Regions from separate parts of the Brucella sp. BE17 genome, predicted to be linked through region 1. Evidence: predicted binding sites of a transcription regulator. Region 1 holds the regulator's gene; each other region holds the start of a gene.

Region 1 (9,873 bases):
GAACCCGATTTCTGCCGAGGAAGCCCGTGAAGTTCTGCGCGAAGCGCCGGGCTGTCAGGTGATCGACAAGCACGAGGACGGCGGCTACATCACGCCTTATGAATCGGCTGGTGAAGATGCAACCTATATCAGCCGTATCCGTGAGGATATTACCGTCGAGAACGGTCTGGCCATATGGGTCGTTTCCGACAATCTGCGCAAGGGGGCTGCCCTCAACACCATTCAGATTGCAGAGTTGCTGATTGCGCGCGGGCTGATTACGCCCAAGGCACTTGCTGCCTGATCGCTTTTTCAGACTGGAAAGACAGAGGCGCCGGGAAACCGGCGCTTTTTCTTTGAGGACTGGAAGTTACTTCCTGTATTGGATATGTAGGAGAGGAAAGCGAAACGGGGCTATAGATGAGCCTGATATATAACGAGCGCATAAAACTTCTGGCGAATAATCTCGATCGCCTGTCTACGGCCTTTCTGGCGGTTGGCGTGCTCGGAAAGACGTTTAATTTCACGCCGGATGGCGGGCTGTTCGTCTCCGTGCTGGTCCTTGGCTCTTGGATTCTCGCGGCAATTGGATTACATTTAGCAGCAAGACGAATTCTAGGGAGGCTGAAGCCATGACTTCGGAAGTGTTCTTCTGGTATGTTTTCCCACTGATTGTAGCGGCTGCTGTTTTCGGGTGGCTATGGTATGACAAGCATTATAACGGCCATTCTCAGTGAGAGGCTTTATCTGACTGATGTTTGTGCGCCGGTTGACCGGCGCTTTTTATTTGGTGCGGGCGGCGACGAGATTATCGCGGATATTGAAAAGGCGCTGGCGCATATCGATCAACTCATCGAGTGGCTGGCCAAGCGCACAGATGATTGCTTCCGGCACATCCGCAGCCGCATGCCGCAACGCCCATCCCGCCTCTGTAAGCGTGATGCGTACCTGACGTTCGTCCTGGGCGTCGCGGCAGCGCTGAATGCGGCCAGCTGCCTCGAGACGCTTTAAAAGCGGGGTCAGTGTGCCAGAATCAAGACCAAGTTTCGAGCCGATCTGCGATACCGTCTGATCATTGTTTTCCCAAAGAACCAGCATCACCAGAAACTGCGGATAGGTGAGATCAACCCTCGTCAGGATCGGCTGATAGGCCCGTGCCAAAGCATTCGCGCTTGAATAGATCGCAAAGCAGACCATATCGGAAAGTTTGAGCGGGAAATCCTGTGCCATCAATGTCTGCCTTCAATTTCCGAAGATTCGCACTTTATACCGCACATGCAATTGAATTGCGCATCACTTAATTGTGTAATCAATTACGCAAAATTAGATTGTCCACAATTTAAAATGCGCTACGTTGGTTTTGAGAATGATTAATCTAGCAAGGAGCAACCAAATGGCTATTCTCTATACCACTCAATCGACAGCAACTGGTGGCCGCACGGGCAGCGCGAAGACCGCCGATGGACGCCTGAGCGTCGTTCTCGACACGCCAAAGGAACTGGGCGGGCAGGGTGGCGAAGGCACCAATCCTGAACAGCTTTTTGCGTCTGGTTATGCGGCCTGCTTCCTCGGTGCACTCAAATTTGTGGCTGCGAAGGAAAAGGTTTCGATTTCACCGGATAGCACGGTCACGGCGACCGTTGGTATCGGACCGCGCGAAGATGGTGGTGGTTTTGGCCTTGATGTGGCGTTGGAAATAGCGCTTCCCGGTGTTGAAAAAGACAACGCCCAGGCATTGGTCGATGCGGCTCACATCGTTTGTCCTTATTCGCATGCCACGCGCGGCAATCTCGATGTACGTCTGAGCGTTGCCTGAATGCAAGTATGAAAGACGCCTCTTATAAGGTGTCTTTCATTCCCGCGATAATTCCAGACTATCCAAGCTTTCGAGGGCTTGCTCGACCTTTGCTCTAACAGGCGGAGCTAAAGGTAGGATTGGACGTGGCGGCTCAATCTGTGCAAGGCCGAGCAGATCGGCAATCACATACATGACGCGGAAACTTCCAAAACGCTTGAACAGTTCCCATAAAGGTTGAAAAGCCAGATTGATCCTTTCGGCTTCGGCTCTGTTGGCGGCTTGGGCCGCGCGAGCAAGCGACAGCGCAGGAACAGGCAGAAGCCCTGCAATCACGCTATACCAGCAATCACATCCGGCAAGCAGCGCGTCGGCAGCGCCCCAGTCGCCGCTATAACCAATGGAAAAATCTTCTTTTGTCTCTGAACGGAGCTTTGACAATTCTACTTTGAAAGCATCATTCGCAGGCAGTGGCATTTTGATTGCCTTGATATTTTTAAGCTTTGCCAAGCGAACAATTAGTTCATGAGCGAAGATAAATCTGGTCGTTCCGGGATTGTTGTAGATGCAAAGAGGCAGGGACGTCGCTTCGGCAACGGTCCGAAAATGCTGATACACTTCCTCATCGGTGAGCGGTGTGTATGACACGGGAGCCAGCAGAAGCGCATCCGCTCCGGCCTCTTCAGCATCGCGCGCCAGTATCACAGCTTCATCGGCGCGAAGCGCGCCGACACCCACAATGAGGGGTGTTTTCCCGCCCACGGCATGAACGGCTATCTGAACTGCTTGTTGGCGCTGTGAGCGCGAGAGATAAGCATAGCTGCCAGTGCTGCCCAAAAGACCGACGGAATCCGCTCCCGCCATCTGAATGCGATCCAGAAAACGTGTCAGAATAGCCGCGTCAACATTTCCTGAAACATCAATCGGTGTCAGTGGAAAAGCGGAAAGCCCCTGGAAGAAATCTATACTCATGATCACTACTCGAACTGCATCAGGATAAATCTATAGCATCCATCCCTTGCAATAACTTCAGACGGTCTTTCAAATTATTTCAGAAAGCAAGCGAGCTTACAGGACAGATATCATTCGGCCTGCGCTTCGAGTTCTTCCATGTCTTCGTCGGACAGTCCAAAATGGTGCCCGATCTCATGAATGAGAACATGGGTAATGATGTCGCCCAGCGTCTCCTCGTGCTCGGCCCAGTAATCAATGACGGCACGGCGGAAAAGCGTGATGCGGTTCGGCCCATCACCTGTTTGCATGCTAAACCGTTCACCGATGCCGTGGCCCTCGAAAAGGCCGAGCAGGTCGAAAGGCGTATCCAGTCCCATATCCTCGACGATCTGTTCGTCTGGAAAATCGGATATCTGGATGATGATGTCGCCGCATAGCTGACGAAACTCCTGCGGGAGATGCGCAAGAGCTTCGATCGCAATCGATTCGATTTCGTCCAGTGAGGGAGAAAGACGTGCTGCCCATCCCCCGCTTTGATCTTCTCTGGCCATATGAGCCAATCGTGTCCTATTCAATTGTTCAGGCCACAGATGTTCAAGCCGGTCGTTTTATGCATACCGCTATTAAGCCCAGGGACGCAGTTCGGCGCGTTTGGCCTCGAACACGTCGATGTTGGCAGCCTTTTCCATGGTCAGGCCGATATCGTCGAGACCGTTCAAAAGACAGTGGCGCTTGAATTCGTCGACATCGAAAGAAATCGAGCCGCCATCGGGGCCATGGATCTCCAGAGCGTCCAGATCGACGGTGAGCGTTGCGTTGGCGCCGCGCGAAGCGTCGTCCATCAGCTTGTCTAGATCTTCCTGGCTCACCTTGATGGGCAGGATGCCGTTCTTAAAGCAATTGTTGTAGAAGATATCGGCAAAGGAGGTGGAGATCACGCAGCGGATGCCGAAATCAAGCAGCGCCCACGGCGCGTGTTCGCGCGAAGAGCCACAGCCAAAATTATCGCCGGCAACCAGAATCTGCGCATTGCGATAGGCCGGCTTGTTAAGCACAAAGTCGGGGTTTTCGCTGCCATCCTCATTAAAGCGCATTTCGGCAAAAAGGCCGGTCCCAAGCCCGGTACGCTTGATCGTCTTAAGGTAATCCTTGGGGATGATCATGTCCGTGTCGATATTGACGATCGGCAGAGGGGCCGCAACGCCGGTAAGCTTGGTGAATTTATCCATGTTCTGCGCCTGTCGGTAGAAAAGTTTCAGACTGATTTACATCAGCACTGCGTAGAGTCAACGTTAAGACCCGGTTTCGGGCCCCAAGTGCTGAATAGGTCGCAACCAAACAGAAAAGATAAGCTGGCGAAGGCCGTATTTCAAGCACTCGCATGCTTGCGCTTCATTGTCGTTCGGTGCACAAATCGGCCATGAAGACAATCGCCCGTCCCCGCCGCTCGGTCCTGTTCGTTCCCGCCGTTAATGCTCGCGCTCTGGAAAAGACTCTGACGCTTGATGCCGAGTGCATCATCTATGATCTGGAGGATTCGGTTGCGCCCGAGGCAAAAGCATCGGCGCGTGCAGCACTTGAAGCGCATTTTGCCGCGCACCCTTCAGCCAATTTCGAGCGTATCGTGCGGGTCAATGGTGCCGAGACGCCTTGGGGTAAGGAGGATGTTACCATTGCCGCTGGAATCGGTGCTGACGCCATTCTTCTGCCAAAGGTTGAGCGCCCGCAGGATGTGATCGATGCGGCAAACCGGCTCGATCACCATGACGCTGAGCCAGAAATGGCTATATGGGCGATGATCGAGACGGCGCGCGGTATCCTCAATGCCGACGAGATCGCGACGCTTGGCAATCGTTCAGCGGCACGGCTTGCCGCTTTTGTGGTCGGTTCCAACGATCTCGCACAGCAAACGGGCGTGCGTCTTGATGGGGCGCGCACCTATCTGGTGCCGTGGCTAATGCAGATTCTGCTGGCGGCTCGTGCTGGCGGGCTGACTGTGCTTGACGGAGTCTATAATGATTTCCGCAACGAAACAGGTTTTGCGGATGAATGCGCACAAGGAGCCGCGATGGGTTTTGACGGCAAAACGCTCATTCATCCAAACCAGATCGGCGCTGCTAACCGCGCCTTCTCGCCCGATGAGGGAGAGGTTGCGCATGCCCGCGCGGTGGTCGCGGCGTTCGCGCTGGCCGAAAATGCCGATAAGGGCGTGATTTCGCTTGAGGGAAAGATGGTCGAACGGCTGCATCTTTCCATGGCCGAACGCCTGCTTGCCAGAGCGGGCTTCTAGGCCGGATTTAAGAAAGGACAGACCATGAAACTCTATCGCTTTATAACCGGGCCGGACGATTCCGCTTTTTGCCACCGCGTGACGGCAGCGCTTAACAAGGGCTGGCAACTTTATGGCTCGCCAACCTATGCTTTCAACGCGGCAACCGGCGTCATGCAATGCGGACAGCCAGTCGTGAAGGAAGTGGATGGTGTCGATTACACATCTGACATCAAGCTTGGTGAATATTAGAGCACGGAGTAAATCTGGTCTGATCTGAGCTCTCGGTTTGCGTCTCTCTATTCGCCCAGAGCTTCTGATATGTTGTTTGCAATCTGGATCACGGCCTACCGGGGTGTGCATTGCACTTTGGAATGCCGTGTAACGCGGAGATCATGTCCGCGCCAAGGAAATCCATGAAGAGCTCCTGCGTTTCTGGAACACGGTCTTTGCAGACAACTGGCACGCCAATATCAAAACGTCGATTGCCTTGCAGGGCGCATTTTGTTCTGAATTGTTCCCGGCCAGAATTCGCTATAGCGGCCTGTCTCTGGTTCAGCAGATTGGTCCGATCCTGGGCGGCGGCGTTTCACCACTTATCGCGACGACGCTCCCGGCGGAATATTCAGACACTGTCATGCCCACTGTTCTTTACATGGTGCTGATGGCAATTGTCTCAGCCGTCTGTGCGTTCGCGTTACGACCGCCAAAAACAGCCTAACCCTTCCAAAGTACCTTCCGCTGTCATGACGGAAGGTCCCCGGATTAGCCGATCATGAACGTTGCTGCAAACCCGCTCACCGGTGCAACGCGCTTTAATGTCAGTAGCGACGGATCAACCCGATGAGTTTTCCCTGTACGCGAACCCGATCCGGTCCGAAAATACGCGTCTCATAAGCGGGATTGGCAGCTTCAAGAGCAATCGAAGCGCCCTTGCGGCGGAAGCGCTTTAGCGTTGCTTCCTCATCATCGACGAGGGCCACAATAATTTCGCCGGGGCTAGCCGTCTCGCCACGCCGGATGATGACGGTGTCACCGTCAAAAATACCAGCTTCAACCATCGAATCGCCTCGCACTTCAAGCGCGTAATGCTCTCCCGCCCCCAGCATTTCCGGCGGAAGGCTCAGTGAATGTGTCTGGTTCTGGATGGCGGAAATCGGTACGCCTGCCGCGATGCGACCCATAACGGGCACGGAAACGGTGGCAGAAACGGCATCATTGGTGGTGACGGACGCGGGGCGCGCCGCCTGCTGTGCTGCAGGCGCTTTGCCGAGGCTGCCTTCGATGACGCTTGGCGAAAATTTTCTTTGACTGTTCAGCCCCGGCGCGATCGAATCCGGTAGGCGCAGCACTTCCAACGCGCGCGCCCGGTTGGGTAGCCGGCGGATAAAACCGCGTTCTTCAAGTGCTGTAATCAGCCGATGAATGCCCGACTTGGAAGCGAGATCCAACGCTTCCTTCATTTCGTCGAAAGAAGGGGGAATGCCGGTTTCTTTCAGACGCTCATGAATGAACAGCAAAAGTTCATGCTGTTTGCGGGTCAACATTGGCGACACCCTCCGGCCTAGAACAGATAAGAGAAAAACAAAACCAGAACGAACACTATATGTTCCAGTCTTGTTCTGCAATGGTTTTTAAATAATTAATGTTCAGGCGAAGACGGGTATGCTTGGCGAATTATCGCGAAATGATCACAACATGAGGATGCGGCATGGCTCGCCATTGGCAGTCGCAGTTGCGTTTTCGTCCCGGATTAAAAGCGCGTCGGAGTTGACCAGTGCCGAGAGCATGGAAGAATCTTGCAGCGAATAAGGTGTCGCAACAAGCGTGCCGTCGCCTCGTGTTTCGATTGTCGCGCGTACAAAATCGCGGCGATGATCGTTGGCGGCCATTGGCTGTCCAAGAATGGCGGGCCGGATATCGGTGTCCAGGTTTGTACCGCCCAGCTTTGCGACCAGTGGACGCAGAAAGACGAGGCTGCACACGAGGCTGGAAACAGGATTGCCCGGCAGGCCGATCACATGCACGGTTTTGCTTCCGACTATTTTGCGACCATACATCAGCGGCTTGCCTGGGCGCATGGCAATTTTCCAGAAGTCGAGATCTACGCCGCAATTGCGCAAGGCGACATGGATAAAATCGCGGTCGCCAACCGAGGCGCCACCAACTGTCACCAGCACATCGATGCCGCTCTCCAGCGCCTGCGCGATGGCCGCTTCGATTTTTGCAGGATTATCGGGGATGATGCCCAGATCCTGAGACATGCCACCCGCACGGCGAATGATTTCTGCAACGCCGAGACTGTTGGACGCGACGATCTGGTCAGGTCCCGGCGCGGTGCCTGGAGGGACGAGTTCGTCACCTGTGGCGAGAATGGCAATGCGGGGCCTGCGAAAGACATCCAAGGCTGCATTGCCGCTTGCCGCAGCCAGCGACAGCGCTGCTGCATCCAACTCGCGTCCCGCCTCGAGAACCGTTTTGTCCGGCGCAAAATCCAGCCCAGCGCGGCGAATATGGCGACCTTTGTCGATACCCTCCAATATTGTCAGTTGGTCACCTTTACGGTCTGTATGTTCCTGAATGACGATCGTGTCGGCATTGTCGGGCAGGGGGGCGCCAGTAAAGATGCGAACGGCTTCGCCGGGTCGCAAACTGCCGTTAAAGCGTTTTCCGGCAGCGGATTCGCCAATCACTTTCAGAGGCAGCGGATAAGTGATGTCTGCGGGCGCAATCAGCGCATAGCCATCCATTGCCGAGCAATCGAAGGGCGGCTGCATGAGCTGCGCTTGAACCGGGTGGGCAACAATGCGACCGCCGGCTTCGCTCAATGAAACGGTTTCATATCCATCGGTATTGGCTGAATGCAGGATGCGTTGCAATGCTTGCTCAACAGGGAGAAGGGCCATGACGCTTCCTTTCAAATTATTTGCCGGATTTCTGTCAGGCTTTCCAGTCGCCTGATTTGCCGCCGGTCTTTTCCAGAACCCGGATATTGCCTATTTCCATGAGACGGTCCACGGCCTTGGCCATATCATAAATGGTGAGGCAGGTGACAGAAACTGCGGTCAACGCCTCCATCTCTACACCGGTTCGGCCCTTTAGTTTTGCGGTTGCGCGCACGCGAAGGCCGGGCAGGGTATCATCGGGTTCGATCTCGACCGATACCTTGGTCAGCATCAAAGGGTGACAGAGCGGAATAAGATCGGCGGTTTTTTTCGCGGCCATGATTCCAGCCAGACGTGCTGTGCCGATCACATCGCCCTTGGCGGCGTCCCCGGCCAGAATAAGTGCCAGCGTCTCTTTACGCATGCGCACACATCCTTCGGCAACGGCCTGACGCTCCGTCTCATCCTTGGCACCGACATCCACCATATGGGCGGCACCCGTAAGATCAAGATGCGTTAACTCGCGGGTTTTTGACGGCATGATTTCAAGCCTTGCCTGTCAGGAGTTCACGGGTTGCAGTTTCCACGTCGTCCTTACGCATCAGACTTTCGCCGATCAGGAAGGTGCCAATGCCGGACTTTTGTAGCCGCAAGCAATCGTTATGGGTGAAAATACCGCTTTCACCCACCAGGACGCGGTCGTCGTGCACCATCTTCGACAAACGTTCCGAGACAGCGAGATCGACTTCGAAATTGCGCAGATTGCGGTTGTTGACGCCGAGCAGACGCGAGGAAAGTTTTAGCGCGCGTTCCATTTCCTCTTCGTCATGCACTTCGATAAGGGCGTCCATGCCAAGCTCAAATGCGGTCTCTTCCAATGCCTTCGCGAGATCGTCATCGACGCTTGCCATAATGATCAGGATGCAATCGGCCCCCCAGCTACGGGCCTCATAGACCTGATAGGTGTCGAATAGAAAATCCTTGCGCAGTGCCGGTAGAGTGCAAGCCTCACGCGCCTGCGCCAAAAACTCAGGCGCGCCCTGAAAGGAAGGCGCATCGGTCAAAACCGAAAGACAGGCGGCGCCGCCTTTTTCATAGGCTTTCGCAAGCGCAGGGGGGGCGAAATCAGGCCGGATCAGACCCTTCGAAGGGCTGGCTTTCTTGATTTCGGCAATAAGAGCGAACTCTCCGGCGCAGCGCCTTGCTTCCAGCGACTTGAGAAATCCGCGTGGTGCCGACTGATCCGCAATGTGGGCTTTCAGGTCGTCGAGTGTATGGCGCGTCTTGGCGCTCGCTATTTCCTCGCGCTTGTAGACTTCGATCTTGCGCAGAATGTCGGTGGACATGGTGTTTCTTCCCCGTCAGGCTGCTTCATCATTTGAGATGGCAACCACTCTTTGTAGAACGGTCAGTGCGGCACCGCTGTCGATTGCCTGTGCGGCTTTGGCAATGCCCTCTTTGAGGTCATGAGCCTTGCCTGCAATGGCCAGTGCTGCGCCGGAATTTAGCAAAACGATATCGCGATAAGCACCCGCTTCGCCGTCCAGAACAGCGCGCAGTGCCTTGGCATTTAACGCCGCATCGCCACCTTTTAGCTCGTTTGGCGAGGCGCGACGCAGGCCCACCTCTTCCGGCGTGATTTCGAATGTCCGCACTTTGCCGTTTTCAAGCGCTGCAATCTGCGTTGTTCCTGCCGTTGTCATCTCGTCAAGACCATCGCCATATACGACCCACGCCGTTTCGGTGCCGAGTTCACGTAGCACATGAGCCAGTGGCTCAAGCCACTGAGCGGAAAAGACACCGACAAGCTGGCGCTTTACGCTTGCCGGATTGGCCAGTGGTCCGAGCAGATTGAAAATCGTGCGTGTTCCCAGTTCTACGCGCGAGGGCCCGACATGGCGCATCGCGGAATGATGCATGGGGGCAAACATGAAGCCGAGGCCAGCCTCACTAATGCTGCGGCCAATGGTTTGTGCGTCGGCTTCGATATT
Region 2 (9,873 bases), on a different replicon from region 1:
GAACCGTCGCGGCACCCGTGAACCGGATGTCGGACTGCAGCGCCGTATTGAAAGGCGCCGCAAAATTTTGACACGCGGTTATAAAACCGCAGAAAAATCAGGCGCGGCTGATATAGGTCAGCTCGTTGGTGTCCACGATCACACGTTCGCCTGATGCGATGAAGGGCGGAACCAGAATGCGGATACCGTTTTCAAGAACGGCTGGCTTGTAGGAAGAAGCGGCAGTCTGGCCCTTGACGACTGGGTCGGCTTCGGTGATTGCCAGCGTAACCTGATCGGGCAAACGAATGCCGATTGGCTTTTCTTCATAGAGTTCGACCGTCACCATCATGCCATCTTGCAAAAAGGCCGCGCGGTCGCCAACGAAATCCTTCTGGAGTTCGAGCTGTTCGTAGGATTCGGTGTCCATGAAAATCAGCGCATCGCCCTGCTCGTAAAGGAAGGAAAAATCCTTCTGCTCAAGGCGCACGCGCTCGACGGTTTCAGCTGCACGGAAACGCTCGTTGAGCTTGGTGCCGGTGATGAGATTTTTCAGTTCGACCTGATTGTAGGCGCCGCCCTTGCCGGGCTTGACGGCATTGGTCTTGACAGCAGCCCAAAGCCCGCCGTCATGTTCGATGACGTTGCCGGGGCGGATTTCGTTACCATTGATCTTCATGAGTTTGATCCGGAAATGAATGTGAAACCAATTGCGGTTCGATGCACAATGGCAAAAGGGGCAACCATCCGACTTTCATCCGGTGATTGCTCGCGCGCCTTATATGCGAACTGCGATAATCGGTGCTTCCAAGACCACAAAAAGCCGCTTTGCGCAAGCCTGTGCGCAAAAAGAGACGTTTTCAGGCGGCAGACTTTGCCGGAAACTCAGCGAATGCGCAGATTGTTGGCGGTTTCAATGGCTTGCTTGATCTGCTCGTCGCTGAGCCCATCCATCATGTCGTTGAGATCATGCGCCCGAAATCCTGCGCGCTGGGCGAGAATATACCAAGCTGCGGCTTTCACGCTGTCGCCTTCCGTGCCAAGCCCGTCGCGGTAAAGGCGTGCCAGCCAGGCCTGAGCCATGACCATGCCGCGGTTTGCGGCCAATTGCGTCCAGCGAAAACCCTGATCATAATCACGATCGCCACCACGCCCTTCGACCAGCCAGCGGCCAAGGTCAAACTGCGCCGTATCATAGCCTTTTCGCGCTGCAAGGATCAGGTATTCGCGGGCTTTTTTTTCATCGCGCGTAATCTTTTCGGTACCATTTGCATAAATCTGGCTCAACGCATATTCGCCATCGGCAAGCTTTGCTTCTGCGGCTTTTTCAAACCAGGGATAAGCGAGATCAAGACCTGGCATGCCGGGATGTCTCTGCATCAGTATCTGGCCATAATTGAACTGCGCCATGGCATTGCCGCCCTCGGCTGCCTTATGCATCAGTTCTTCCGCTTTCTTATTGTCTTTTTTGACATAGGTTCCTTGAAGCAGCAGGGCCGCATAGCGAAACTGCGCTTCGGTGACGCCGTTCTCGGCCGCCTTGCCATACCACTCGGCCGCCAGTTTCTGATCGGCGGGAACGCCCATGCCGCGCGCATAAATCTCGGCAATGAGGGTTTGGGACGCGGGATCGCCTTTTTCAGCCTGCGGTTTGGCTAGGTTGAAAGCCGTCAGATAAAGCCCCCGCTGAAAGGCACCAAAGGCCTCGTCCGCAGGTCTGTCGCCAAAACGTTTTGGATCAATGGCCGGCATTGGCCCGGTGGTCGCCGGTTGCGGCAGCATGGCGGGGACTGCAGACTTGCCGGGTTTGTCACCCTTATTATTCTTATCAGCGCCCGCAAGAGTTCCGTTTTGACTTTGTGCCGGTTCGCTGGATGCCAGAGCAGGCAGCGCTGGACATGCGAATGTCAAAATGGCTGTAAGCAGAATTTTTCTCTTCACGGGCATGAATTAAGACCTTGGTCGCTTATGATAATCAGTCTTCAAAACGCGGCGCGTGTTCATTGAGCAGCCGGTTGGCCTCTCTTACCGCTTCTGCTGGGTTTTCCGCTTCAAAGACGGCGCGTCCAAGCGCCACGAAATCCGCACCCGTTTCAGCAGCTGGAATAACACTTTCCAATGTATTTCCGGCTTGCGCGATGGACGGTATTTCCACCAGTTCCGCCCACCATTGGGCCAGCGAAAGATTGCGCGGATGCGCCTCGGGCTTGTTGTCAGCACCGATCTTGCCAAAAAAGATATAGTCGGGCTGTAATTCACCGATCTCCATGGCGCTGTGTCGATCACGCAGATTGCCTGTGCCGACGATCATTTTGGGCGCATGTTTTTCGATTGCCTCGCCAAGCTCCGCTGCCTTGCCTTCGATATGAATACCGTCTGCGCCGACACGGCCTGCAATGCGCGTGTCGTTGAGAATGATCGCGGCGGCCCCTTTGTCCTGAATGATCGGGACTGCCTTTTCTGCAACGAGCTGAAAAGTTGCTTCATCCAGATCGCCGGTATCCAGAATGACACTTGCGACATCACCGCCCGATAGCGCCGCCATCAGCAGCGTGACCAGTTTTGTGCTGTCTGACAGAGGCGGGGTGACCAGCACGAGGCGGCAGCGATCGGAAGGATTTTTCGGAGCGGATGTGTTCATAAACCAAGCCTAACGGGAAAAACGTGATGGAATTCAGGCAACGACGGCGTTCTGTTTATCCCAAACACGTCTCACACTCTATCTATTTGTTTCGACATGTTTATGTGCGGCAATCATCGAGACCCAAACACCTATCGTCAGCTTGCATGTGTTGTTGTCAGATGTGGCGATCAACGGGATTGGGCTGGCATTATGTTATCCACTGGAACGAAAGTTGATCGGAACAAACCAGCCCAAATGAGGATTTAGGCTTATATAGGCCCTAATTCGAAGGTGAAAAGACACCGTTAAGATTGTGGGTTGTCCCGGCCTTAAAGTTGGGAATTTCACCTAAACGTTGAGAGCAAGATATTTGCATGTCTGGCTTTCACGAAAAAAGGCAGGCTGCTGAATGACTATTGCGACCGCTCACGAAGGAACGCCAACACCGATCGCCAAAGTGCGCGATACGCGCATTGATGTGTTTCGTGCTTTGGCTTTGTTGACGATTTTCGTCAATCATGTGCCCGGTACCATCTACGAGCATTTCACGCACAAGAACCTTGGATTTTCAGATTCCGCGGAAGCCTTCGTTCTGATCTCCGGCATGGCGATCGCACTTGCCTATAGCAACAAGTTTGCACCGGGCAACCAGCTCGTGCTTTCCATGAAGATGTGGCGGCGTGCCGGTGTGCTTTACACGGCACACCTGATGACGACGCTTGCGACAATCGCCATTTTTGCGGCTGCAGCCATCTTTCTTAAGCACTCCGAGCTGCTCACGCAGATCAATATCGGTCCGCTCGTCAAACAGCCGGTCGAAGCGCTGTTCGGTCTTGTCACTCTGGGACATCAGCTCGGTTATAACAACATCCTGTCGATGTATGCTGTGACGCTGATCCTTACACCCATGCTGCTTGTTCTGGCGCGTATCAGCCTGCCATTGATGCTGGGTGTTTCAGGCACCGTGTGGTTCTTGTCCGGTCTTTATCATGTTGCCCCAATCAATTATCCGACTGAAGGCGTGTGGTTCCTGAACCCGTTGTCGTGGCAGTTTCTGTTTGCCATCGGTATTGCAGGCGTCATCCATGTCCGTCGTGGTGGTGAACTGCCCAAGCATCCCCTGCTGATTGCACTCGCTGTGGTTTATCTGGTGCTGTCGCTTGCCTGGGTACGCCTGCCATTATGGCATATCGATGCCTCAATGGGCCTGCCGATGATCCTGACCGGCTTCGACAAGACGTTTTTGTCGGCTCCGCGTCTGCTTCATGTTCTTGCAATGGCTTATCTGATTGCCATCGTGCCGACATTATCCAACTTGGCCCGCACGGCACCTGAAAACCCGCTGGCCATCTTAGGCAAGCATTCCTTGCCAGTGTTTATCGCGGGCACACTTCTGGCGATGGTTGCGCAGGTCATGAAGCTCATCAACCCCGGCGGTCTGCCCTATGATACGCTGCTGATATCCACTGGCATCGTCATGCAGTTTGCCCTTGCCTATTACCTTGAATGGTTGCCGACGATTGGCTGGGGCAAGAAGCCGGTCGCCAAGCCAGCGGTTCCGGCGAGCGAACCTGTCAAACTGCCTGTAGGCACTGGTCTGCGAGCGATTGCTCAAAATGCTTAGAAAAGCCGCCTTCGGGCGGCTTTTTTTGCAGTGCAACTATTTTTAAGAGCAAGAATCAGAAGCAAATTAACCATTTATTAATGTTAAGAATGTTAAACCTTTTGGCATCCAGTTCGGCTGGATTCTTACCGAGTGGTTTTACCGCTCTGTTTGACGCCTCCCTGTTAAACTCCTGAGAGCCGCCTTTGCGGCTCTTTTTTTGTGATTTTTTGGAGTTTTCTCGGCAATATGGAACCGTCCGCTGTCCAGCTCGTTCTGGGATAAGCGGTGCAGGTCGTTAACCCAATATTAAACATGATCTTGCGCAGCGGTGCATGAAAGTGCAGTTTCCCGTGGACGCATCAGGCTCGGCTATTCCGTCTGGGGCACTTGCGTGATCGTATTGCGTTTCGACAGATCTTCCCGGTTTCGGGTTAGCAGAATGATCGCCAAATTTTTGGCGACGCAGGGTGTAAGAACAGTGGTTAGCGAACAGCGTCAGATGCCGGATAATATGATCAGTCTCGTCGATCACAGGCTTTTTTCCGACAGCTTCAAGCCGGTCTATGTTAGAGGCATGGATATGGTGGAGGAAGCCGCGTGCTATCTCGACGGCGAGGGACGTGAGCAGGCCCGCAATCTTTCACCGGTTGCGGCCGCACTTTATGCGCAAGAGTCGATGCGTTTGACAACGCGACTGATGCAGATCGCATCCTGGCTGCTGCTCCAGCGCGCCGCCCGCAATGGAGAAATGCCTACCCACAAGATCGCAGCCGAGAAAGCCAAGGTTCGCCTGGACATGCCGTCGGCAGGCGATAGCGTGCCCGGCTGGAATGAACTGCCTCAGGCCTTTATCCAGCTTGTTGAACGCTCGATGGAGTTGCAGGCGCAGATAAGCCGCATGGAAATGAATTCGTCTGATCGGATCGCTCCCATGCAGGATGCCGCGAACGGCAATCCGGTTTCCGACCAGATCGTCTTGCTTAAAACAGCTTTTGGCGCCTCCTGACAAGCCATTCTAATTCTTTGAATTTTCCAGAACAGGAGGCTATGTTTCTCTTTTGTTCACATTTGTGCTGTCAAGTAATCCTGTCTGAGGATAGGGTTTACGGATGAAAGAAACGATTCGCATCATTGGTATCGATCCCGGCCTGCGCCGTACCGGCTGGGGGGTGGTCGAGTCGCTTGGCAATTCGCTGCATTTCGTGGCGTCGGGAACTGTGACGTCGAATGCCGAAATGGATTTGGCCTCACGACTTTGCCAGTTGCATGAAGGCCTTTCCAAAATTCTGCACGATCACATGCCGCATGAAGCAGCGGTCGAGCATACATTCGTCAACAAGGATGCGACTGCGACGCTCAAGCTTGGGCAGGCGCGCGGTATTGCGTTGCTTGCGCCCGCGCAGGCAGGGCTGCCCGTTGCCGAATATGCACCCAATGCGGTCAAGAAGGCGGTCATCGGGGTGGGGCATGGCGAAAAGCAGCAAATCCATATGATGGTGAAGGTTTTGATGCCGCGCGCAACCTTTGATACGAGCGATGCCGCTGACGCGCTGGCTATTGCCATTTGTCATGCGCATCATCGGCAAAGCATTGTCAGTGAGCGCCGCATACAGGCATTATTAGCGGGGTAGTCTCCAATGATCGGCAAGCTAAAGGGTGTGATCGACGAAATCGCCGATGATCATGCCATTATCGATGTGCACGGCGTCGGTTATGTCGCTTTTTGCTCGGCGCGCACACTCGGTAATCTCGGCGGCATAGGTGAAGCAGCCGTTTTGTTCATCGAGACATATGTGCGTGAAGATATGATCCGCCTTTATGGTTTTGCCACCCAGCTTGAGCGCGAATGGTTCCGCCTGTTGCAAAATGTGCAGGGCGTGGGCGCCAAGGTGGCACTCGCGGTGCTTGGCACCTTGTCCCCGCCGGAACTTGCCAATGCGATCGCGCTGCGTGATCTGGCTATGGTTTCGCGTGCGCCTGGCGTCGGTAAAAAAGTGGCCGAGCGCATCGTCACCGAACTTAAGAACAAGGCCCCGGCCTTTGCGGGTGAAGCGAGCGGAACAATAGGCCTCAAGCAGGAGCTTGGCGCCGGCGCTGCTTCCGCACCTGTGGCGGATGCGGTGTCAGCCCTTGCCAATCTTGGGTATTCGCGCGATCAGGCTGCAAATGCTGTGGCTGCTGCTCTCAGGGAAGCGGGTGACGATGCCGATTCGGCAAAGCTTATTCGTCTCGGTCTCAAGGAACTGTCGCGGTAATGAGCTTGTATGAATGTGATGTTCATGCGAGGAGAAAAGCATGAGCGACCGCAACCCTCTCATTGATGCCGATAAGCGCGCTGACGAAGACACAACGCTGCGTCCGCAGACACTCGACGATTTTGTCGGACAGGCGGCGGCGCGCGCCAATCTGAAAGTCTTCATAGAAGCTGCCAAGGTGCGTGGCGAAGCGCTCGACCATGTGCTTTTCGTCGGCCCTCCCGGATTGGGTAAGACGACGCTGGCGCAGATCATGGCCAAGGAGCTCGGCGTCAATTTCCGCTCGACTTCGGGGCCGGTTATTGCCAAGGCAGGCGATCTCGCAGCTCTTCTGACCAATCTTGAAGACCGGGATGTGCTGTTTATCGATGAAATTCATCGCCTGAGCCCGGCTGTCGAAGAAATCCTCTACCCGGCTATGGAGGATTTTCAGCTTGATCTGATCATTGGAGAAGGACCGGCGGCACGTTCGGTCAAGATCGACCTCGCCAAATTCACGCTTGTCGCAGCGACAACCCGGCTGGGTCTTTTGACCACGCCTTTGCGTGACCGTTTTGGTATTCCTGTGCGTCTCAATTTCTATACGGTCGAGGAGCTTGAATATATCGTGCGCCGCGGCGCGCGCATCATGCAAATGGGTATTTCGGCCGATGGTGCGCTGGAGGTGGCGCGGCGCTCACGCGGCACGCCGCGTATTGCGGGCCGTCTGTTGCGCCGCGTGCGCGATTTCGCGCTGGTGGCGGGGGCCGATATCATCGACCGCAAAATCGCCGATGAAGCTCTGTCTCGATTGGAAGTGGATAATCGCGGGCTTGATCAGCTTGACCGGCGTTATCTCAATATGATCACGCGCAATTTCGGCGGCGGGCCGGTGGGAATTGAAACCATTGCCGCAGGTCTTTCCGAGCCGCGGGACGCTATCGAGGATATTATCGAACCCTATCTCATCCAGCAGGGCTTTTTACAGCGCACACCGCGCGGGCGTGTGCTCACAGCCGTTGCCTGGCAGCATTTGGGATTGCCAGCACCTGCTGAAATCATGCAGCAATCGCAATATGGCCTGTTTACGGGAGAAGATTGACGATGGCGTATCCACAGATCGCGGGTGAAATGAAAGACGGGGTGCACCGTCTTTTTGCGCGCATCTATTACGCGGACACGGACTTTTCCGGCTTTGTCTATCATGGGCGGTATCTCGAATTCTATGAGCGGGGCAGGACCGATTTTCTACGACTTCAGGACGTTCACCATATCGAGCTTGCCGAGGGCGCGCTGGGTGAGGAAATGGTCTGGGTCGTCCGCCGCATGGAGATCGATTATAAATCGCCGGCAAAAATGGACGACCTGATCCTGATCGAAACGAAGGTCAGCGAGATCCGCGGTGCGCGGGTCATCATGGCGCAGGAAATCACCTGCGACGAGCGCTTGCTGTCGCAAGCCCGCGTTGAGGCGGTGATGATCACCAAGGATGGTCATCCACGTCGCATACCTGACGAATGGCGTGCTGCCTTTACCAGAGGCACTTGAATAGACAAGCCTCATATTAAACTGGGTGTTTGTGTTTGTCTGCACGGTTGCTAACGTATCTTTAACCATAATATTCTAATGATCACGCTGACGGAATCGGTTGAAAGGCCGGATTTAAGCGCAGCGCCTTCCTTTCACCAAAATTAACCGTAACAAGCAGCGGGGATTTTTAAAATGAAATCCGGCAGCGGCGGTTGCGGTGTGAAGACTTGACCGCCTGTCGGGTGGGCGATGGCTTCATGAGAAAAGCTGTGCAAGTTTGAAACGTCTGTTCTCAAGACGTGGAATAACGGATTTGCGACGCCGCCCGGTCCTGAAGCCGGGCGTTTGGATTCGAGGACGGTATATCGATGGAAAATGTTGCGTTAGCGGCTCCTGCTGCCGATGTCACGCTCTGGGGCCTGTTCATGCAGGCTGGCTGGGTCGTCAAGCTGGTCATGATAGGTCTTCTGGTGGCGTCTGTCTGGACCTGGGCTATCGTTGTCGACAAGGTGATTGCTTACGGGCGCGCTCGCCGCGCCATTGATCGCTTCGAGCAGGCGTTCTGGTCGGGGCAATCGCTGGAAGAACTCTACCGTAATCTGAATGAGCGTCGCACGACCGGCATGGCCTCGATCTTTATGGCCGCCATGCGCGAATGGAAAAAATCCTTTGAAAAAGGAGCGCGCTCGCCAATCGGGCTTCAGATGCGTATCGACAAGGCCATGGATGTGGCACTGGCGCGTGAAGGCGGCAAGCTTGAATCGCGGCTTGGCTTTCTGGCCACGATCGGTTCGGCGGCTCCCTTTATCGGTCTGTTCGGTACGGTTGTCGGCATCATGACCTCGTTTCAGGCGATTGCGGCTTCGAAAAACACCAATCTTGCCGTCGTGGCGCCGGGTATTGCCGAAGCGCTGCTCGCAACGGCCATCGGTCTTTTGGCCGCTATTCCAGCCGTTATTGCCTATAACAAGCTCTCGGCGGACGCGGGCAAGATCAATGGTCGGCTTGAAGGTTTTGCGGATGAGTTTTCCGCCATACTGTCGCGCCAAATTGATGAGAAGCTGACGCCGCGTAACTAAGCTTCATGCAGCAATTACACGGATTGAGTTTTCGGGAATCTTGAAATGGGTATGTCGGTCGGAAATCAGGGAATGCGTTCAGGGGGTCGCCGCAGGCGTGGCCGCAAAAACGCGCTCATGAGCGAAATCAACGTGACGCCATTCGTCGACGTCATGCTGGTCCTGCTCATCATCTTTATGGTTTCGGCACCGTTGCTGACGGTTGGGGTTCCGATTGATCTGCCCGATACGCAGGCCAAGGCCATGAATGCCGACACGCAGCCGATTACTGTTTCGGTCAATGGCGAAGGCAAGATTTATTTGCAGGAAACCGAAATTCCGATTGATGAGGTGGTGCCGAAATTACAGGCCATCGCCAAGACGGGTTATGAAGAGCGCATTTTCGTGCGCGGTGACAGGGCTGCCGATTACGGCACTGTCATGAAGGTCATGGCCCGCATTTCCGCCGCCGGTTTTAAAAATATCGGCCTTGTGACCCTTCAGGAGCAGGATAGCTGACGCCATCATGAAGGCTGGCCTGACATCTTCTGTAGCCCTCCATACCGTGGTTATCGCGCTAGGGCTGTTTTCGTTCTCCTCGCCGAAGGCTTTCGACGTGCAGGATTCGGAGTCGTTTCCGGTCGATATCGTGCCCATTGAATCGATCACGCAGGTCCAGCAGGGCGACAAAAAGGCACCGATGAAAGAAAAACCGGCACCGGTGCCGACAAATCGACCGCAGAATGTGCCAGATGCGCAAGAATTTGGAGATCAGGATATCGACAGCAAGGCGCCCAATACCCCTGATCAAAAGGCCAAGCCCGTGGAGGCTGCGGAAGAGCC
Region 3 (9,873 bases), on a different replicon from region 1:
ATGGAAAACTTGCCTGGAAAGACGTGTTGCGTGATTTCTGGCGCGATTTTTCCGGTTCTGTCGATGACATCAAGGAATTGCGCGTCACCAATGTTCTTGATGCGCTGAACGAAGAACTGGCCCCGCTTGCCTTCCCCGACCGTGGTGACGGCAGCGATCCACGCACCTGCCCAACCTGCGGTACAGGGCAGCTTTCGCTCAAACTTGGTAAATACGGCGCTTTCGTCGGCTGCTCGAACTATCCCGAATGCAAGTTCACCCGCCAGCTTGGCGGCGAAGCAAATGGGGAAGCAGCGGCTTCCGACGAGCCGAAAGAGCTCGGTAAGGACCCATTCACCGGCGAAGAAATCACCTTAAGAACCGGTCGTTTCGGTCCTTATGTGCAGCGCGGTGAAGGCAAGGAAGCCAAACGCGCCAGCCTTCCTAAGGGCTGGACACCGGATACGATCGATCATGAAAAGGCGATGGCGCTTCTGTCGCTGCCCCGCGATGTCGGCCAGCACCCTGAAACGGGCAAGATGATTACGGCCAGCATCGGGCGCTACGGCCCCTATGTCGCCCATGACGGTACGTTTGCCAATCTGGAAAATGCCGAGGAAGTGTTCTCGGTCGGCATCAATCGTGCTGTTTCCGTGATTGCAGACAAGCAATCCAAAGGCGGACGAGGACGTTCGACGCCTGCAGCCCTTGCAACGCTTGGCGATCACCCGGAAGGTGGATCGATTACCGTACGCGATGGCCGCTATGGTCCTTACGTTAATTGGGGCAAGGTCAACGCAACCCTGCCCAAGGGCAAGGACCCGGCAAGCGTGACAATGGAAGAAGCATTGGCGCTGATCACCGAAAAAGCTGGCAGTAGCAAGAGCAAGAAAACTCCTGCCCGCAAAGCGGCGCCCAAAAAGGCAGCAGCGAAGAAACCTGCGGCTAAAAAAGCGCCCGCAAAAAGCAAAGCAAAGCCGAAAGCGGCAGAGGAGTAAGAATTGGCACGCCGTTTTCAAAAAACCGATACCGGACGTTCTGCACGGAGCGAGCGGCGTGCAAATGAATCCAAATCTGAAGCCACAACAGCGGGTGATCCTTTAGCTTTTCTGCCAACCCGCGAGGATGTGCTCAAATATATCGAGGAGAACCCGGATCGGGCTGGTAAGCGCGACCTGGCCAAGGCTTTCAACATCAAGGGCGACAATCGCATCTATCTCAAAAACCTGCTGCGCGAACTGGGCGATGAGGGCTTGCTTGAAAAGCGCGCGCGGCGTCTTTCTCGTCCCGGTGCGTTGCCGCCTGTCAGTGTGCTGAGCATCATCGGGCGCGACAATGATGGCGGGCTTCTTGCGCGTCCTGCTGAATGGGACGAGGAAAACTACGGCAGACCACCAGTGGTTATGATCCGACGTGCCCGCCTCAACAAGGCTTCCGACGGCCCGACGGTTGGCGTTGGTGACCGCGTGCTGGCCAAAATTTTCCGCAACAAGGAAGAAGGTGGACCGGAATATTCCGCCCGTGTCATCAAGCGGATCGACCAGAGCAGCAATGCGGTTCTGGGCGTGTTGCGCCAATTGAGCAATGGCGAATGGCGGCTTGATCCGGTCAATCGCAAGCAAGCAGAAGTGCAGATCGATGCTAAAGCATTGGGCGATGCTGTAAGTGGCGATCTGGTCGAGGTCGAACTCACCTCCTCGCGCCGCCAGGGCTTGCCCACTGGTAAAGTACTGCAGGTGATCGGTTCCATCGACAGTGAAAAGGCGCTGTCGATGATTGCAATCCACGAACATGAAATCCCGCATATCTTTCCTGACGAAGTGCTGCGCGAAGCGGAGAGCGCAAAACACGCAACGCTTAACGCCCGTGAAGACTGGCGCGATATGCCGCTCGTCACCATCGACCCGGCTGATGCCAAGGATCATGACGACGCGGTATATGCGCAAGCCGACACCGACCCGGATAATGCGGGCGGTCATATCGTGGTTGTCGCCATTGCTGATGTTGCGGCCTATATACGTCCCGGTTCGCCGCTGGATCGCGAAGCGCTCAAGCGCGGCAATTCGGTTTATTTCCCCGACCGTGTCGTGCCGATGCTGCCCGAACGCATTTCCAACGATCTCTGCTCGCTGCGCGAGCTGGAGGATCGCCCAGCACTGGCCGTTCGCATGGTGTTCGATGCCAATGGACGCAAGAAATCGCACAAGTTTCATCGCATCCTGATGCGCTCGGCTGCAAAACTGGCTTATGGGCAGGCACAGGCGGCGATTGACGGCGCGACCGATGAGAAGACCGCGCCCATCCTTGAGACGATCCTCAAGCCGCTCTGGGCTGCTTATGGGGCATTGAAGCGCGGACGCGATGCCCGTGAGCCGCTCGAACTCGATCTGCCTGAGAAAAAGATCATTCTGGCGCCCGATGGTAAGGTCGATAAGGTCATCGTACCAGAGCGGTTGGACGCGCATAAGCTCATTGAAGAATTCATGATCCAGGCCAACGTTGCCGCCGCAGAAACGTTGGAAGCCCGTCGCCAGCCGTTGATTTTCCGTATTCATGACGCCCCTGCACTCGCCAAGCAGGAGAGTTTACGCGAATTTTTACGCACGCTTGATCTGAGCCTCGCCAAGGGCGCCGAACTCAAGCCCGGACAGTTCAACCGGATTCTCGAAGCGGTCGAAGACACCGACCATCAGGAACTGGTCAATCAGGTGGTGCTGCGCACACAAAGCCAAGCCATTTACAGCCCCGATAATATCGGCCATTTCGGCCTGCATTTGAGCAAATATGCGCATTTCACCTCACCCATTCGCCGCTATGCGGATTTGACCGTGCATCGTGCGCTCATCAAGGCGCTGGGACTAGGCACGGACGGCATCACGCCAGATGAAGAAGGGTTGCTTGAGGAAACCGCAGCGCTGATTTCTGCGACCGAACGCCGGGCCATGCTGGCCGAGCGCGAGACTGTGGATCGGCTGATCGCCCATTTTCTCGCAGCTCATCTCGGCAACGAATATGAAGCGCGTGTTACAGGTGTGACGCGGGCAGGACTTTTCGTCAGTCTTGCGACATATGGCGCAGACGGACTGGTGCCCATTTCAACTTTAGGTCATGAATACTATCTATATGATGAAGCCAACCATGCCATAGCAGGCGAACGGAGCGGCAAAGGCTTCCGTCTCGGCGATAATGTCACGGTCCGACTGGTGGAAGCATTGCCTGTTGCAGGCGCACTCCGCTTCGAGATGGTCTCAGAACCGCGCGCGCTTCCGATGTCGATGCGTTCGCATCACAAGGCCAGCCGGTCCGGCAGAACCATGCGTGGACGATCAGGAAAGCCCGCAGGCATTCCCCGTTCCAAAAAGAGAGGTCGATAATGAGTGCGCTTGAAGCCAATTCCGCACAGAATGTCGAAGTGTTTGGTAGTGATGAACAAAAGGTCCATCCCAAACGTTCGCTGGGCGAAGCCATGGGACGTGGCTTTCGTAGCCGCTGCCCGCATTGCGGCGAAGGTCGGCTGTTCCGCGCTTTCGTAAAGCCCGTTGCAAAGTGTTCGGTGTGCGATGAGGACTTTACTGAACAGCGTGCCGATGATCTTCCGGCCTATCTTACCATTCTGATTGTCGGTCACATCGTGGTCGGTGCTTTTATGGGCGTGGAAGCAACAGTTGATCTGCCGCTCTGGGCGCATATGGCTATATGGGGCCCGTTGACGGCTATTCTGTCGCTATTGCTGCTACAGCCGATCAAGGGGGCGACCATCGGCCTGCAATGGGCGCTTTACATGCATGGTTTCGGAGGCAAGGGCGAAGGCGACTACGGCGACGTAACCTGATCGGACCCGCATAATCGTGACAGTTGCCCCTCGCTCTTTCGAGACACGATCGGACATCAATCAGGTGCTGCGTCCCCGTGACGCGGCATCGCTTCTTCTGATCGACCGCTCGTCATATAAGCCCCGCATTCTGATGGGGCAGCGCAACAAAAATCTGGTTTTCATGCCCGGAAAATTTGTTTTCCCCGGCGGAAGTACCGATTTTTTGGACGGTTCGGTTGCCTCTGTGGGTGAGCTTTCGCCTGAAGATACGCAAAAACTTCTGCTCGGCATGGGTGCGCGTGCAACGCTGCGGCGTGCGCGTTCTTTGGGACTTTGCGCTATTCGTGAAACTTTTGAGGAAACAGGCTTGCGTGTCGCAATGCCTGCAGCAAATACCCCAAGCATAGCCTCATCCCGCTATCACTCAATTCATAGTGATTGGCAGGCATTTCTCGAAGCCGGTCATGCACCCGCATTGGGCTGCCTGCGCTATTTTGCGCGCGCCATCACGCCGCCCGGCAATATCCGCCGTTTCGATGCCCGTTTTTTCATCGCCTTCTGCGATAGCCTGCCGCAATTCGACCCGCAGCAGATTCAATCAGGAGAGCAAATAGCGGGGGGAGAACTCGAAAATCTAGATTGGGTATTTTTGGAAGATGTGGCAAAACTCGATACCGCCCGGATCACTCGCACAATTTTGAAGGATGCGCAAAACCTGCTAGCGGAAACCCGCCTTGATCTGCCAGCCACTCTTCCCGTCGTCCAATATAGCATGCGGCATGGCCGTTATGCCCGTGATGTGATCTGAGCCTTATGAATACACCCTTTCAATCTGCCGAACGCCCTTCAAAGGAGCAAAACGGTGGTCTGCCACAAAGCGGAATGCAATGGCGCTCGCTGGCAGCAGCGATTGCAACAATCAGCGCGGTGGGCGCGGCCATCGGTCTTGGCATTCCACTGCTCAGCGTTCTTCTTGAGACACGCGGTTATTCAGCGAGCCTGATCGGCGCCAATACGGCGGTCGCAGGCCTCGCATCTATTGTCGCAGCCCCGCTTGCAGCCCCCATTGCCGCCCGTCTTGGCGTGGTGAAGGCGATCTTCCTGATGCTCGTCATCGGTAGCATTGCCTTCCTCGGATTTCATTTCCTGCAACCGCTCTGGGCATGGTTTGCATTGCGCATAGTGCTGCATTTCGCGCTCACAGTGCTGTTTGTTCTGTCCGAATACTGGATCAATGCCTCAGCGCCGCCTGAAAAACGAGGTCTGGTGCTGGGCATTTATTCAACTTCCCTGTCGCTCGGGTTTGCGCTTGGGCCTTGGCTGTTCTCGAAAATCGGCAGTACTGGTGGCCTACCCTTCTATGTCGGTTTTGCAATCATTTTGATCGCCCTTATTCCGGTGACCATTGCCTGGCGTGACAGCCCGGATTTCGAGGAAGGTGAGCACGTGCCATTCCTGCCGTTCATTTTTGCGGTGCCTACCGCAACCATGGCCGTGTTTGTGTTTGGCGCGGTCGAAACCGGCGGTTTTGCCCTGTTCCCGGTCTTCGGTGCCAGGGTTGGTTATCCTGAAGCTGATGCAGCGCTCCTCTTGACCATGATCGGTCTCGGCAATGTGCTGATGCAGATACCGCTCGGCATTATCAGCGACCGTATTTCAGATCGTCGCAAGCTGCTGTTCTTCTGTGCCGTTACCGGACTTCTGGGCATGCTGGCCCTGCCCTACCTCATGCAGCACTGGTATCTGATGGCGGGCATATTGTTTTTGTGGGGCGGTGTGGTCGCGGGACTTTATACGGTTGGCCTTGCTCATTTGGGTTCCGAACTCACTGGACGCGAGCTTGCATCCGCCAATGCAGCTTTCGTTTTCTGCTATGCAATAGGCATGCTGGCAGGCCCGCAAGCGGTCGGCGTGGGCATGGACACCATGGGACCATCGGGTTTTTCGATGACGCTTGGCATATTTTTTGCCGCATATGCACTGTTTGCGGCAGGAAGGCTGATTTTGGGCAAGAAGCGGCCTTGACTTTTCGCCAGTGATCCGTAGTGTCGCGCCGAATTTCCGCTTCCGGCAGACATATCGGACTCACAGCGGTTTAATCATGAAAGAGCAGGTATTTCGATATGGCCAAGGCTACGACGATCAAGATCAAGCTTTTGTCGACCGCTGACACCGGCTTCTTCTACGTTACGAAGAAGAACAGCCGCACGATGACGGAAAAAATGGCAAAAACCAAGTACGACCCGATTGCGCGCAAGCACGTCGAGTTCAAGGAAACCAAGATCAAGTAATCTTGTTTCTGATTGCGCTTTAATAGCGCTGGAAAAAAGTCGTCTTTCGAGACGGCTTTTTTTATTTCAGACCTTTTATACCAAAGTGCGGTGAAAGCGATTCAGGCGTTCCGTTTAAATCTGAATCGCTCCTGGTATTAAATGTCGCCCAGATAGGACTTGATGGTTTCGATAAAACGCGGCACGGAAATAGGCTTTGAGATATAGGCCTCGCAGCCGCCTTGCCGGATGCGTTCCTCATCGCCCTTCATGGCAAAGGCTGTTACGGCAATCACAGGGATATGCCGTAGGCCTTCATCGTCTTTCAGCCATTTGGTGACCTCTAGCCCCGAGACTTCCGGAAGCTGTATATCCATCAAGATAAGGTCAGGACGATGCTCCCGCGCCAGATCGAGCGCTTCAAGGCCATTACGAGTGCGGACCGTCTCATATCCGCACGATTCGATCAGATCGCGAAACAACTTCATATTGAGTTCGTTATCTTCGACGATCATTACGCTCTTGTTCATGGACATATCCTCGGTCTTTCGCTGCCCTACCGGCAGCCTCGAGATTCCCATCCCATTTAGACCGATTTCATTGACGAAAGGCAAATAATTGCGTTGCCGTGCATATATGACCCATCTAGAACCATAGGTATCAAGAGCAGCGAGCGGAGAGCATGATGAAGACGCCGATGAATGCGACAGAAGCGCAAGCACTTGCAATCGAGGCGCTGGCATGGCTGGCGCAGGACAAGGATCTGCTGCCGCGTTTTCTGGCTCTCACCGGTATAGAAGCGTCATCCATCCGCCAAGCGGCCAGCGAGCCCGGTTTTCTGGCAGGCGTCCTGCAATTTTTCCTAGGCCATGAACCAACCTTGATGCGATTTTGCGAAGAAACGGGAAAAGACCCGGCCTCCTTGCAAAATGCCGCAGCACTGCTGCCCGGCGGAGCCGAACAAAGGTTCTAGCGCCTTAAAATAAAAATGCCGGTCTCATTGGACCGGCATTTTGATATTAATGACAAGTAATTCAGGCCGCATTCGGTCCGGGCACTGCTTCCTCGGCAGCTGATACGCTCAATACATGCAATTCATGTGGGCGCCCATCTCGCGCGACCCACGACATCGACTGACCGGGTGCCAACCCGATCAATGCAGTACCGATGGGCGTCAATATCGAGATTTTGCCCTGCGCAATATCCGCTTCACCTGGATAGACCAGCGTCACACGGCGCTCTTGACCATCGTTGGAGCGAAATTCCACCACAGAACCCATGCGGACAACATTTTCTGGCAATTTCTTAACCGCAACCACCTTGGCGCGATCAAGTTCTGCCATCAACTCATCGGCAATCTCTTCCAACTGTTCGGGCACACTGTCGGCCAGTCCAAGCAGGCGCTCGTGATCGATATCGCTGACGACAATATTGGGCTTCTTACGATTCTTTACGCTCATGGCGATGGCTCACTGTTATAAAAGATAAAGAAACTTCGAACCGGAATGGTGCGAAGCCGATGGTTTGGGAATTTTTGTAAAAGCGCTTAGCGAAATCGCTTATGGCAAACGACGAACCGTCCCCCCGAAGCCTCCTGCGCTAGGCAGGCTGCGAGGGTTTGTGTCCCGTGGTCGGTTGGACCCGATGGAGCATGGTTACAAAACGGTTGTTCATGACGCTAGACTTGGTGATATCGTCGCGATTGTCAAGAGCATTGCGCAGAGCTTGTCTTCAGCGCTAGCCTAAAATCAGATTAATGTTATAAATAGCCTGTTCCTTTTATGTTCGTCACAAGCCCTACTCGCTTGCAACGATCTGATACCGATATGACTTTCAATATGATGGCCGAAGGCTTTGCTGAAAACGAACCAGAACACGGCTTTTGCCGCGATTGTCAGTCGCCGCAAAAGCGTGCGTCCGCGCGTCGATGCAACATTTGCGGCAGCCCGCGCCTTATCCGTCATCCGGAACTCTACCGCCTGTCCCTCGCCCATATCGACTGCGATGCATTTTACGCGTCCGTAGAAAAGCGCGACAATCCAGACCTGCGCGACAAGCCGCTGATCATCGGCGGCGGCAAGCGCGGGGTGGTCTCCACGGCCTGCTACATTGCACGTATACACGGCGTGCGCTCGGCAATGCCGATGTTCAAGGCGCTCGAAGCCTGTCCCGACGCGATAGTCATAAAACCCAATATGGAAAAATATTCCAGTGTCGGGCGGGAAATACGCCAGATGATGCGGGATTTGACGCCGCTCGTTGAGCCGCTCAGTATCGACGAGGCATTTCTGGATCTCGCTGGCACTGAACGTCTGCACAAAGCGCCACCTGCCGTTGTTCTGGCACGCTTTATCAGGCGCATTGAGAATGAAATCGGCATTTCTGCCTCTGTGGGGCTCTCCTATTGCAAATATCTCGCCAAGGTTGCCTCGGATCTCGAAAAACCGCGCGGATTTTCGCTGATCGGCGAAGCTGAGGCGTTAACTTTCCTGCGTGACAAGCCGGTCGGCATGATATGGGGCGTAGGCAAGGCCTTTGTCGCAAAACTGCAAAGCGATGGCATCCGCACCATCGGTCAGTTACAGACCATGGAAGAAGGTGCGCTGATGAAAGCCTATGGCACAATGGGGCAACGCCTCTACAGGCTATCACGCGGGCAGGATAGCCGCCGAGTTGAGCCTGAGCATGAAATGAAGAGCATTTCGGCAGAAACCACTTTCAACAGCGATCTGTCGCAAGCTGACGATCTGGTACCTGTTCTGCGGGCGCTGTGTGAAAAAGTCTCAAGACGACTGAAGTCAGGCGAGATCGCCGGGCAAACCGTCGTTCTCAAGCTCAAGACCAATGATTTCAAGCTGCGCACCCGTAACCGGCAGCTTTCCGACCCCACACAACTGGCCGACCGCATCTTTCGCCACGGCCTGCAACTTTTGGAAAAGGAGCTGGACGGCACACGCTTTCGCCTGCTTGGCATAGGCGTCAGCGATCTTTCCTCCAATGAACGCGCTGATCAGCCCGACCTCGTCGATGTACAGGCCACCAAGCGTGCCGTCGCCGAAGGGGCTATAGACCGGCTTCGTGACAAGTTCGGTCTTCAAGCCGTTGAAACCGGCTACACCTTTTCCAAAGGAAATCTTGCACGGACGCAGACGCCATCTGACCGCGACAATGATTAAAAAAAAGCCGGCCCAAAGGCCAGCTTTCTTAAATTCATAAAAATATAAAAAACAGAATGATAGAGCTGTTTCTTTATAAATTTATTTAGCAAGTAACGACTTACTCGATATCCTCGATGAGTTCTGCGCCACCGTGGATTCGATGCGCCAGTGCTGCTTCCATGAAGGGCGTTACCGTCCCATCCAGCACTTCCTGCGGATTGGTACTTTCAACGCCGGTTCGCAAATCTTTCACCAACTGATAGGGTTGAAGCACGTAGGATCGGATCTGATGTCCCCAGCCAATATCGGTCTTGGAGGCATTGGCCGCATCGCTCGCTTCCTCACGCTTCTTCAGCTCGTGTTCGTATAAACGGGCACGCAGCATAGACCAGGCTTTTTCACGATTTTTATGCTGTGAGCGCTCGGCCTGGCACTGCACGACGATACCTGTGGCGATGTGTGTGATACGCACGGCAGAATCGGTCGTATTGACGTGCTGACCGCCCGCGCCGGAGGCACGATAGGTATCAATGCGCACATCGGATTCGGTTACCTGAACATCGATATTGTCGTCGATGACCGGATAAACCCAGATACTGGCAAACGAGGTATGGCGGCGGGCATTGGAATCATAGGGCGAAATACGCACCAG

What was found. Region 1 encodes LexA, which represses DNA repair genes until DNA is damaged. Its sites were predicted from a motif close to TGTTCNNNNTGTGTTCNG; they were not measured.
Positions count from the first base shown of each region.
Region 2: ruvC (crossover junction endodeoxyribonuclease RuvC) is a predicted target of LexA. The motif match lies at 5,257-5,274, and genes of this name have one in related genera.
Region 3: AAIB41_RS03825 (DNA polymerase IV) is a predicted target of LexA. The motif match lies at 7,835-7,852, and genes of this name have one in related genera.

Region 1 is NZ_CP154468.1:275,697-285,569, forward strand. Features, by position in the region: gene AAIB41_RS12730 (aspartate-semialdehyde dehydrogenase) at 1-283, shown strand, start outside; gene AAIB41_RS12735 (hypothetical protein) at 400-615, shown strand; gene AAIB41_RS12740 (MarR family transcriptional regulator) at 763-1,209, opposite strand; gene AAIB41_RS12745 (organic hydroperoxide resistance protein) at 1,373-1,795, shown strand; gene AAIB41_RS12750 (dihydrodipicolinate synthase family protein) at 1,832-2,746, opposite strand; gene AAIB41_RS12755 (metallopeptidase family protein) at 2,857-3,279, opposite strand; gene leuD (3-isopropylmalate dehydratase small subunit) at 3,352-3,957, opposite strand; gene AAIB41_RS12765 (CoA ester lyase) at 4,149-5,018, shown strand; gene AAIB41_RS12770 (DUF1737 domain-containing protein) at 5,043-5,249, shown strand; gene lexA (transcriptional repressor LexA) at 5,819-6,544, opposite strand; gene glp (gephyrin-like molybdotransferase Glp) at 6,689-7,903, opposite strand; gene moaC (cyclic pyranopterin monophosphate synthase MoaC) at 7,938-8,423, opposite strand; gene trpC (indole-3-glycerol phosphate synthase TrpC) at 8,428-9,228, opposite strand; gene trpD (anthranilate phosphoribosyltransferase) at 9,244-9,873, opposite strand, start outside.
Region 2 is NZ_CP154467.1:1,594,265-1,604,137, reverse strand. Features, by position in the region: gene efp (elongation factor P) at 98-658, opposite strand; gene AAIB41_RS07785 (tetratricopeptide repeat protein) at 865-1,920, opposite strand; gene AAIB41_RS07780 (thiamine phosphate synthase) at 1,955-2,620, opposite strand; gene AAIB41_RS07775 (OpgC family protein) at 3,012-4,226, shown strand; gene AAIB41_RS07770 (DUF1465 family protein) at 4,708-5,214, shown strand; gene ruvC (crossover junction endodeoxyribonuclease RuvC) at 5,318-5,839, shown strand; gene ruvA (Holliday junction branch migration protein RuvA) at 5,846-6,463, shown strand; gene ruvB (Holliday junction branch migration DNA helicase RuvB) at 6,504-7,544, shown strand; gene AAIB41_RS07750 (YbgC/FadM family acyl-CoA thioesterase) at 7,547-7,990, shown strand; gene tolQ (protein TolQ) at 8,341-9,051, shown strand; gene tolR (protein TolR) at 9,097-9,549, shown strand; gene AAIB41_RS07735 (cell envelope integrity protein TolA) at 9,557-9,873, shown strand, end outside.
Region 3 is NZ_CP154467.1:769,145-779,017, forward strand. Features, by position in the region: gene topA (type I DNA topoisomerase) at 1-977, shown strand, start outside; gene rnr (ribonuclease R) at 981-3,353, shown strand; gene AAIB41_RS03790 (DUF983 domain-containing protein) at 3,353-3,811, shown strand; gene AAIB41_RS03795 (NUDIX hydrolase) at 3,975-4,601, shown strand; gene AAIB41_RS03800 (MFS transporter) at 4,676-5,818, shown strand; gene rpmG (50S ribosomal protein L33) at 5,917-6,084, shown strand; gene AAIB41_RS03810 (response regulator) at 6,222-6,593, opposite strand; gene AAIB41_RS03815 (DUF3572 domain-containing protein) at 6,749-7,036, shown strand; gene rnk (nucleoside diphosphate kinase regulator) at 7,098-7,523, opposite strand; gene AAIB41_RS03825 (DNA polymerase IV) at 7,905-9,239, shown strand; one part of gene prfB (peptide chain release factor 2) at 9,340-9,873, opposite strand, start outside.